One region of the Streptomyces sp. NPDC005774 genome, then DNA from elsewhere that is predicted to be linked to it. Evidence: riboswitches for the same ligand, from Rfam matches in the RefSeq annotation. Region 1 holds a riboswitch; the other holds the start of a gene.
The links. Region 1 has a riboswitch for cyclic di-AMP ahead of ACFYQA_RS20320 (M23 family metallopeptidase). Riboswitches for the same ligand answer to the same signal wherever they lie in the genome.

Region 1 (5,464 bases):
TGCGGCGGTGCACCGGCTTCATGCCGTCACGCGCGTCCGGCAGGGCGCGGGAGTAGATGACCGAGTACGCGTACTCGAGGAAGGAGCCCTGCATCTCGTCGACGACGTCGATGTCGAGGATCCGCTCCTCGTACGAGTCGTCGGGCGGCGGGGTCTTCGTGCTGCGGCGGGCCATCGCTGCCGGCTCCTTGCTGAAGCGTGGGACGGTATCTGACGCGGACCATTGTGGACCGCCGCACCGACAACCGGGACCATGACCCCCGCCGCTGCCCTCCGTCGGGAGCCGGAGCGGGGTGCCGGCAGAGTACGCGCACCTTCCGCCGGCGCCGCGAGCGGGGCGCCCCGGGAGGTCGGCGCGTGTCAGCACCGGGTGCGCACCCGGTGTGTCCCGTGACCCCGTACGTACCGAGGTCCCGTACGCCCCACGAACCCCATGCGTACCGCGCGGCCCCACTCGTACCCGCGGTTCTCGCTCTCGGCGTACCCGGTCCCCTCCGGGAACTTCGCCGGTCCTCCGCACGCTTGCATACAGTGGCAGGACCGGCACAAACGGCGGATGCGACGACCGCCTCCGCGATCGAAGGGACATACATGCCCATGGGTCACACGGCCACCGCCCAGGCAGGCTCCGGCGGCCTGACAGCGACCGAGCACCGGCTGTCCAACGGCCTGCGCGTGGTGCTCTCCGAGGACCACCTGACCCCCGTCGCGGCGGTGTGCCTCTGGTACGACGTCGGTTCGCGTCACGAAGTCAAGGGCCGTACCGGCCTGGCTCACCTTTTCGAGCACCTCATGTTCCAGGGGTCCGGCCAGGTGAAGGGCAACGGTCACTTCGAACTGGTCCAGGGCGCCGGCGGCTCGCTCAACGGCACCACCAGTTTCGAGCGGACCAACTACTTCGAGACCATGCCGACCCATCAGCTGGAACTCGCCCTCTGGCTCGAGGCCGACCGCATGGGTTCCCTGCTGGCCGCCCTGGACGAGGAGTCCATGGAGAACCAGCGGGACGTCGTCAAGAACGAGCGCCGCCAGCGCTACGACAACGTCCCCTACGGCACGGCCTTCGAGAAGCTGACCGCCCTCTCCTACCCGGCCGGTCACCCGTACCACCACACGCCCATCGGCTCGATGGCGGACCTGGACGCGGCCACCCTGGAGGACGCCCGCGCCTTCTTCCGCACGTACTACGCGCCGAACAACGCCGTGCTCTCCGTCGTCGGTGACATCGACCCGGAGCAGACGCTCGCCTGGATCGAGAAGTACTTCGGCTCCATCCCGTCCCACGACGGCAAGCCCGAGCCCCGCGACGGCTCGCTGCCCGAGATCATCGGCGAGGAGCTGCGTGAGCTCGTCGAGGAGGAGGTCCCCGCGCGTGCGCTGATGGCGGCCTACCGGCTGCCCGAGGACGGCACGCGCGCGAGCGACGCGGCGGACCTGGCGCTCACCGTCCTCGGCGGCGGTGAGTCCTCGCGGCTCTACAACCGGCTGGTACGACGGGACCGTACGGCCGTGGCGGCCGGATTCGGCCTGCTGCGGCTGTCCGGGGCGCCCTCCCTGGGCTGGCTGGACGTGAAGACGTCCGGTGACGTGGAGGTACCCGTCATCGAGGCCGCGATCGACGAGGAGCTCGCCCGGTTCGCCGAGGAGGGCCCCACGGCCGAGGAGATGGAGCGCGCCCAGGCGCAGCTGGAGCGCGAGTGGCTGGACCGGCTCAGCACCGTCGCCGGCCGGGCCGACGAGCTGTGCCGGTACGCCGTCCTGTTCGGCGACTCGCAGCTCGCCCTCACCGCCGTCGGGCGCATCCTCGACGTGACCGCCGAGGACGTCCGGGAGGTCGCCAAGGCCCGCCTGCGTCCCGACAACCGCGCGGTGCTCGTCTACGAGCCCGTGGCCCCCGGGGCCGGGGAGTCCGAAGAAGCCGCGGCCGCCGGCACCGAAGAAGCCGCGGCCGCCGGCACCGACGAGAACGAGGAGACGGCCAAGTGACCGAGCTCGCCACGATGGACTTCCACCCCCGGCCGCAGGCGGGCGAGGCCCGGCCCTGGGCCTTCCCGGCCCCCGAGCGCACTGCCCTCGGCAACGGTCTGACGGTGCTGCGCAGCCACCGCCCCGGCCAGCAGATCGTCGCCGTCGAGGTGCTGCTGGACGCGCCCCTGGAGGCCGAGCCGGCCGGGCTCGACGGTATCGCCACGATCACCGCGCGGGCGTTCTCCGAGGGCACCGACAAGCACTCCGCCGAGGAGTTCGCCGCCGAACTGGAGCGCTGCGGTGCCACCCTGGACGCCTACGCCGACCACCCCGGCATCCGGCTGAGCCTCGAGGTGCCGGCCTCACGACTCGCCAAGGCGCTCGGGTTGCTCGCCGACGCCCTCAGGGCGCCCGCGTTCGCCGACAGCGAGATCGAGCGCCTCGTCCGCAACCGCCTCGACGAGATCCCGCACGAGCTGGCCAACCCGTCCCGCCGCGCCGCCAAGGAACTCTTCAAGGAGCTGTTCCCGGCGACGTCGCGCATGTCCCGCCCGCGCCAGGGCACCGAGGAGACGGTCGCCGGCATCGAAGCGGCGGCTGTCCGCGCCTTCTACGAGAAGCACGTCCGTCCCGCGACCGCCACCGCGGTGGTCGTCGGCGACCTCACCGGCACCGACCTGGACGAGCTGCTCGGCGACACCCTCGGCGCCTGGACCGGATCGACCGCCCGGCCCCGGCCCGTCCCGCCGGTCACCGCCGACGACGCCGGCCGGGTCGTGATCGTGGACCGCCCCGGCGCCGTGCAGACGCAGCTGCTGATCGGCCGCGTCGGAGCGGACCGGCACGACCGCGTGTGGGCCGCGCAGGTGCTCGGCACCTACTGCCTCGGCGGCACCCTCACCTCCCGTCTGGACCGTGTCCTGCGCGAGGAGAAGGGCTACACCTACGGCGTACGGTCGTTCGGCCAGGTCCTGCGGTCCGCCCCGGACGGCACCGGCGCGTCGCTGCTCGCCATCAGCGGTTCCGTCGACACCCCGAACACCGGACCCGCCCTGCAGGACCTGTGGACGGTGCTGCGCACCCTCGCCGCGGAGGGCCTCACCGACGCCGAACGGGACGTCGCCGTGCAGAACCTGGTGGGCGTGGCGCCGCTCAAGTACGAGACCGCCGCGGCCGTCGCCGGCACCCTGGCCGACCAGGTGGAGCAGCACCTGCCCGACGACTACCAGGCCGAGCTGTACCGGCGGCTCGCCGCCACAGGCACCGTGGAGGCGACCGCTGCGGTGGTGAACGCCTTCCCGGTGGCCCGTCTCGTGACCGTTCTGGTCGGCGACGCGGCGAAGATCAAGGAGCCCGTCGAGGCGCTCGGTATCGGCGAAGTCACCGTCGTGGCCGCCGAATAGAGACCCCGTCAGCGGCCGGGACGCTGCTGACAGGCAGTCCGCGGAGCCTCGTGGGCACCTGGTGGAGCGCACGCGCGCGTGGCCCTGGTGGCGTGAAAGTCACCAGGGCCCGCTTATGCCCGAATTGGGGCGAGAGGTGTCTGTCTGCCCTGTGGGATGCGTTACAAAAGCCGCGATCCGTTTGGGAATTGACGGACGCCCCGCTTAGCTTCATGCGGTCTGTTCGTCGGGCAGTGCGCCGCATCCGCGGCACCGGACAGTCATCGCCGAGTCCCCGTACGGCGCGAGCCAGGGGAGCCGGGGACCCAACCGTCCCTGAGGTGAATCGGACGCCCGCGCGTGTCGCGAGGGGGCCCGTAGGAGACCTTCCTGCTCCGAACCTGTCAGCTAACCCGGTAGGCGAGAAGGAAGGAAAGGACCACCCTGTACATGGCGTTCACCCGCGCCACCGGGAAGCACCGTCGTCCCAGCCGCGTGCATCGCGGCACCGCCAGGGCGGCGGGCGCCGCGGCCCTCACCACCACCGGCGTCATCGGCTCCCTCGCGGCTCCGGCGCTCGCCGCCGAACCCGCCGCGGAGCGGACCGGCCTCACCCCCGTGATCACTCTGGGCGACGAGGCCGCCGCCCAGGTCGACGCCCAGGCGGCCGCCCAGCACGAGGCCGCACGCGAGGCGGCCCAGGCCGCCGCCCGCGAAGCCGCCGAGGAAGCCGCGCGGGAGAGGGCGGCCGAAGAGGCCGAGAGGGCCCGCGAAGCCGAGGAGCGCGCCGCGCGGGAGGCCGAGCGCAAGCGTCTCAACACCTTCGTGTCCCCGATCGCGGGCTCCTACGTCTCGACCGGTTACCTGTCCGGCGGCGCCGTCTGGTCCTCCGGCACTCACACGGGTGTCGACTTCCACGCCGCGAGCGGCACCCCCGTGCTCTCGGTCGGCATGGGCACCGTCGTCGAGGCCGGCTGGGGCGGCGCCTACGGCAACCATGTCGTGATCAAGATGCACGACGGCACGTACACCCAGTACGGCCACCTGTCGTCCGTCGGTGTCTCGGCGGGCCAACAGGTCACCCCGGGGCAGCAGATCGGCGTCTCCGGCGCCACCGGCAACGTCACCGGCGCGCATCTGCACTTCGAGGCCCGCACCACCGCCGAGTACGGCTCCGACGTCGACCCCGTCGCGTACCTCCGCGCGCACGGCGCGAACCTCTGACCGGGCACGTACCCCTGGCCTCCGTGCGCGCCTCGACGGCCGCGTGATCCCCTGAAGCCGCAGGTGTCCGCGGAAAGCGGACACCTGCGGCTTTCCATGGAATGGCCCCGGCCCGCTCTGCGAGCCGGGGCTTTCGGGGTTTCCGGCGGGCGGCCCGTTGTCCAAAAAGGGACATGGTTCCCGGCTCGCCGTCGGAAATTCCCGCTCGTTGCAATAGAGTCACGGGCAGGCTTCACCGGTTGACGTTATGCGGGGATTAATTCGGAGGTCGGTCATGCGTATTCCGGCGCACTCGGTGTGCACGGCGATCCGGGACGACATCGTCTCGGGTGTCTACGAGCGTGGCGGCCGGCTCACCGAGGAACTCCTCGCCCGCCGCTACGGCGTCTCGCGCGTCCCCGTCCGGGAGGCCCTGCGCACCCTGGAGGCCGAGGGCTTCGTGGTGACCCGGCGGCACGTGGGCGCGTGCGTCGCGGAACCCACCGAGCGGGAGGCCGCCGACCTGCTGGAGATGCGACTGCTGCTGGAGCCGCTCGGAGCCTCCCGCGCCGCACAGCGCCGTACCGAGGCCCACCTGAAGGTACTGCGCGGCCTGGTCCGGCTGGGCCAGGAGCGGGCCCGTCAGGGTCACAGCGACGACCTGCGCTCCCTGGGCGGCTGGTTCCACGAGACGCTCGCCCGGGCGTCCGGCAGCCCGGCACTGACGTCGACGCTGATCCGGCTCCGGCACAGGATCGGCTGGATGTACGAGGTGCGGGGGGCGAGGGATCCCGTGGAGTGCTGGGCGGAGCACGGCGCGGTCGTGGACGCCGTGGTGCGCGGGGACGGCGAGCGCGCGCGTGCGGTCATGGCGCTGCACACCGAGCGCGCCGCCGCCGCCCACCGCCTGC
Region 2 (5,464 bases), on a different contig from region 1:
GAGCGGCGGGCCTGGCGCTTGGTCTGCGAGCGGTAGACCCGGGCGGCGGTCTGCTCGCCGATCAGCCGGATCCTGGTCGCGGTGGAGAACCGGTCCCGGTCCTTCACGGCCATGTCTCCGCCTCCCGTTCCCCTGTCACACGCGCGTACGTCCCCGGACACGGTACGGGACCGCGTCCGGGGACGTAGGGACTACCGGGGTGGGACACGGCCCGGGTCGTCATCCCGTGCGGGTGTGAGCCCGCACGGGTGTCAGCCCGTGCTGCGCCTACTGGTTCGCGGAGCGGAACCGCGGGAAGGCGCTGCGGCCCGCGTACACCGCGGCGTCGTCGAGGATCTCCTCGATGCGCAGCAGCTGGTTGTACTTGGCGACGCGCTCGGAGCGGGCCGGGGCACCGGTCTTGATCTGGCCGCAGTTGGTGGCGACGGCCAGGTCGGCGATGGTGACGTCCTCGGTCTCACCGGAGCGGTGCGACATCATGCACTTGAAGCCGTTGCGCTGGGCCAGCTCGACGGCGTCCAGGGTCTCGGTCAGCGAACCGATCTGGTTGACCTTGACCAGCAGGGAGTTGGCCGCGCCCTCCTCGATGCCGCGGGCCAGGCGCTCCGGGTTGGTGACGAACAGGTCGTCGCCGACGATCTGGACCTTGTCCCCGAGCTTGTCGGTGAGGGCCTTCCAGCCGTCCCAGTCGTCCTCGAACAGCGGGTCCTCGATGGAGACCAGCGGGTACGCCTCGACCAGCTCGGCGTAGTACTCCGTCATCTCGGCGGCGGAGCGCTCCTTGCCCTCGAAGACGTACGTGCCGTCCTTGTAGAACTCGGAGGCGGCGACGTCGAGCGCGAGGGCGATCTGCTCGCCGGGGGTGTAACCGGCTTCCTTGACGGCCTCGAGGATGAGGTCGAGTGCCTCGCGGTTGGAGCCGAGGTTCGGGGCGAAGCCGCCCTCGTCGCCGAGGCCGGTGGCCAGGCCCTTGCTCTTCAGGACCTTCTTCAGCGTGTGGTAGACCTCGGTGCCCCACCGCAGCGCCTCGGAGAAGGACTCCGCGCCGATCGGGGCGATCATGAACTCCTGGATGTCCACATTGGAGTCCGCGTGCGAACCGCCGTTGAGGATGTTCATCATCGGCACCGGCAGCAGGTGCGCGTTGGGGCCGCCCAGGTAGCGGAAGAGGGGCAGGTCGCTGGCCTCGGAGGCGGCGTGGGCGACGGCCAGGGAGACGCCGAGGATGGCGTTGGCGCCGAGGGAGCCCTTGTTCTCGGTGGCGTCCAGGTCGAACATCGCCTGGTCGATCAGGCGCTGCTCGGTGGCGTCGTAACCGACGAGCTCCGGGCCGATCTGCTCGATGACGGCCAGGACGGCCTTCTCGACACCCTTGCCGTGGTAACGGTCGGGGTCGCCGTCGCGGAGTTCGACGGCCTCGAAGGCGCCGGTGGAGGCGCCGGACGGGACGGCGGCACGACCCGTGCTGCCGTCGTCGAGGCCGACCTCGACCTCGACCGTGGGATTGCCTCGGGAGTCCAGGATTTCCCGGGCTACGACGACGTCGATGGACGGCACGAGCATCTCCTTCATGGATGTGACGTGGTTCAGCGGGGCCACGGGGCCCTGCGGACCCGAGCCTATCCGGCTCGGGGCGATCGGCCATCCGGTCGGCCGCTTCGCGGACAGAACCGAGAGTAAATTGTTTCCGAACGGAACAAAGGCGGTATCGGAAAACCGGGAGACGGAAAACCGCGAGACGGGGGGCGGGAGGCCGGGAGACGGGGGCGGGAGGCCGGGAGACGGGAGACGGGAGGCCGAGTCCAGCACCGCGTACGGACCGGATCCAGCACCTGATACGGAAAAGCCCCGCCCCGGCGCGTACGGGGGATACGCGCCGGGGCGGGGCAAGGACCCCGTGGGGGCGGGGCGGGACGTGCGGCCGCGCCTTACTTCAGGTGCAGCTGCTGACCCGGGTAGATGAGGTCGGCGTCCTCGACGATGTCGTCGTTCAGCTTGAACAGCTTGTCCCAGCCGCCCTTGACGTCGTGCTCCGAGGCGATCGAGCTGAGGGTGTCGCCCTTGACGACCTTGTACTCGCCGTCGCCCTTCTCGACCTTCTCGCCGGTCGGGGTGGTGACGGTCTTCTTGGCGGCCGGACGCTCGTCGGAGCGGGAGGCCTTCTGCTCGGCGGAACGCTCGGGGGCGGCCTCGGTGCTCCGCTCCTGGGACTCCTGCTTCGGAGCCTCCTGCTTCGGAGCCTCCTGCGAGGAGCCGCTGCTCTGGCGGCCGGAGCTCTGGTTGCCCGATCCCTCGGCGGAGCCGCCACCGCTGTGGGCGGCGTTGGACAGGCCCTTGCCGCAGACCGGCCAGGCACCCTTGCCCTGGCCCGCGAGGACCTTCTCGGCGATCTCTATCTGCTGGGCCTTGCTGGCCTGGTCGGCGGTGCCGGCGTGCGCCGTGCCGCCGTAGCCGGCCCAGGTGGAGGCGGAGAACTGCAGACCGCCGTAGTAACCGTTGCCGGTGTTGATCGACCAGTTGCCGCCGGACTCGCACTGGGCGACGGCGTTCCACTCGGAGGCGGTTGCGGCGGAAGCATTGCCGGCCGCCATCAGCGGGGCGGCGACAGCGGCACCGGTGACGCCGGCGACGGCGATGACACGGGTGGCCTTGGACGGACGGCGGTGCTTGCCCTTGCCGGAAAACAGCATGGTTGGATCCCCTCACCGACGCCTACGAGGTGAGCTGTCGGGTTCGGGCCGGTTGAGTTGCCCGGCCGCGTCCCTCCCGGGACGCGACTTCACCCCAAGCCGCATCCGGCTTTCTCCACCGGATCCGGCGCCTACCTTGGGTCCCCCGCTCCTGCCTACGGCGCATGACGCGACGACTGTTCCCGTGCTGCCACTGGCAGGATTCGGCGTGGTGGCGGCCGGGGCCCGCGATGGCGAGCGGTCACGACCGTAGACACGGGATCGGCGGATTATCAAAGACGATCAGGGCTTCTGAGACCTATCTCTCATCGCCTTTAAATCGGACATTCGTCGCGAAACGTGACCCTCAATTGGCTTTGTCGGCGCGCTTTTTCGCGCGCCGACCCACCTGCCGCCCCGTCACCGGCCGACCGGCGCACGCCCGCCGCCCGGCCGGGAGAGGCCTGCGCGCCCGACTGCCGACCGGATGTCAGCCGTTGTCCGATTAGGACCCGAACCCGAGCGCCTGACCGGGAAGGATGAGGTTCGGGACGGCCGCGCCCACGACCTCGCCCCCTTCGCCGTACTGGGCGAGCCATCCACCGCCGAAAGCGGGGGAATCGGAGTCGGCCGAGGAACCGCTGCCGGAGTTCGTGCCGGAGCCGCCCGACGGGGACGAGCCGTCAAGACCGCGCGCGAAGCCGAGGCCGCCGCGCGAGGCGTGCCGGCCGGAGGATCCGGCGTCGCGGTCCTCCCGCACCTCTTCCTCGGCGCTGGCGCCGCGGTGACGGCCGCCGCCGGAGTCCTCGCCGTCGACCGATGCCGAAGCGCCACCCTCCTGCCCCGACTTGTCGGATTTCTCACCCTTGACGGGGGTAGAGGCGGAGGGAGAGGTGGAAGCGTCGGGCTCGGCCGATCCGTCCGCACCCTCTTCCTTCTCCTTGCCGTCCGCGGCGCCCTTGGCGTCCTTCGCGTCCGACGAGGAGTCGGAGGACTGGGACGGCGACGGAGTGGCGGACCTTCCGGGACCGGACTTGTCCGTCGAGTCGCCCTGCGTACCGGTGTCGACGTCGGGCACGGACAAGTCCTGGCCCAGGCCCCCCAGCAGCCCGCAGGCCCTCCACGCGCCGACACCCTGGTCGGCGAGGATCTTCTCGGCCACCGCTATCTGCTGGCCGCGGCTGGCCTGGTCGGCGCTGGTCGCGTAGTCGAGGCCGCCGTACTTCTCCCAGTCCCCCTGGGCCAACTGCAGGCCACCGTAGTAACCGTTGCCGGAGTTCTGGCTCCAAGAGCCACCGGACTCGCACTCGGCGACCCTGTCCCAGGTCGAGCCGTCGGCCGCGCTGGCCGCGCCGGCGCCGAGGAGGGGGATCGCGATGGCCGAGCCGGTCACTCCGGCCGCGACGAGGAGAGCCGGAGCCTGGCGGGGGCGACGGTGACGACCGTTCCCGGAGAGCATGCGGAGACCTTTCGCAGACAACGGTTGCTCGCACGGCGGTTCGAGCTGTGGTGCCGCAAGAACGAGACGCCGTGCTTGATGGGTGAACGTATCGGCAGTCGAACGTCTGTCACAAGTTCATGCCGCGCAGATCACATAAAGATCACAGAGGTGAGCGAGTGTCATCTTCACGCTGGTCCCGCCGGGGTTCGACGGACCGTGTCCACAACGGACCTGACGGTCACTTGCCCGAGGACGAAAGGCAGCCGGAGGCCGGCCCGGGGCGGACTCGGCGGCCATCCGGGGCATTTCGGAATGCGTGCCGAGCACGGCGCTCTGTAGGCGACATCACGTCGGCAGCGCGGTGAATCGCACCGGCAGTGTGCGCAGTCCGCGCATGATGAGACCGCCGCGCCAGCGCAGTTCGGCCGGTTCCGCGGCGAGTTCGAGGTCCGGCAGACGGGTCAGCAGCGTGGCGAGCGCGGTCTGGCCCTCCAGGCGGGCCAGGGGAGCGCCGAGGCAGTAGTGGATGCCGTGGCCGTATCCCAGATGCTGGTTGTCGCGCCGTGCGAGGTCGAGCGTGTCGGGGTCGGTGAACCGCTCCGGGTCCCGGTCCGCGGCGGCCAGGACGACGAGGACCGGGTCGCCGACCGAGATGTGCTGCCCGCCGAGGGTGAGCGCCTCGGTGGCGAACCGCCAGGTGGCCAGCTCCACGGGACCGTCGTAGCGCAGGAGTTCCTCCACTCCGGTCTCCAGCAGTCCGCGTTCCCCGGCGGCGAGGGACGTCTGCAGGCGCTCGCGCTGCTCGGGGTGGGTGAGGAGGGCGTAGGCGCCGTTGCCGATGAGGTTGACGGTGGTCTCGAAGCCCGCGAACAGCAGGATGAACGCCATGGCGGCGGCCTCGTTCTCGGTGAGGTGCTCACCGTGGTCGGAGGCACGGATCAGACCGGAGATGAGGTCCTCGCCGGGGGCGGGTTCGGCGGGCAGGGCCTCGCGCTTGCGGTGGATCAGATCGGCCAGGTAGGCGCGCATCTTCTTCACCGACCGGGCGACGCCGCCTCTGGGACCGCCTTGATGCCGGATCATCATGGCCGCCCAGTCGCGGAAGTCGTCCTGGTCCTCCCGGGGTACGCCGAGCAGGTCGCAGATGGCGTAGATGGGGAGAGGGAAGGCGAAATCGTGGATGAGGTCGGCGGAGCCGCTGTCCGCGAACCGGTCGATGAGCCCGTCGGTGAGCTCCTGCACCCGGGGCGCGAACTCGGCGACCCGGCGCGGTGTGAACGCCTTGCTGACCAGCCGGCGCAGCCGGGTGTGGTCCGGCGGATCGATGTTGAGCAGATGCGACATCAGCTCGGCC

Region 2: linked by a shared signal. The riboswitch ahead of ACFYQA_RS30425 (transglycosylase family protein) and the one ahead of ACFYQA_RS20320 (M23 family metallopeptidase) in region 1 are both predicted to bind cyclic di-AMP.

The regions. Positions count from the first base shown of each region.
Region 1 covers NZ_JBIAIV010000021.1:80,073-85,536, reverse strand. Annotated here, with positions in the region: gene ACFYQA_RS20335 (DNA topoisomerase (ATP-hydrolyzing) subunit A) at 1-175, opposite strand, end outside; gene ACFYQA_RS20330 (M16 family metallopeptidase) at 592-1,986, shown strand; gene ACFYQA_RS20325 (M16 family metallopeptidase) at 1,983-3,371, shown strand; cyclic di-AMP (ydaO/yuaA leader) riboswitch at 3,626-3,787, shown strand; gene ACFYQA_RS20320 (M23 family metallopeptidase) at 3,801-4,574, shown strand; partial or broken gene ACFYQA_RS20315 (GntR family transcriptional regulator) at 4,849-5,464, shown strand, end outside.
Region 2 covers NZ_JBIAIV010000045.1:25,905-31,368, forward strand. Annotated here, with positions in the region: gene ACFYQA_RS30415 (septum formation initiator family protein) at 1-113, opposite strand, end outside; gene eno (phosphopyruvate hydratase) at 268-1,557, opposite strand; gene ACFYQA_RS30425 (transglycosylase family protein) at 1,929-2,690, opposite strand; cyclic di-AMP (ydaO/yuaA leader) riboswitch at 2,695-2,863, opposite strand; gene ACFYQA_RS30430 (transglycosylase family protein) at 3,175-4,128, opposite strand; gene ACFYQA_RS30435 (cytochrome P450) at 4,456-5,464, opposite strand, start outside.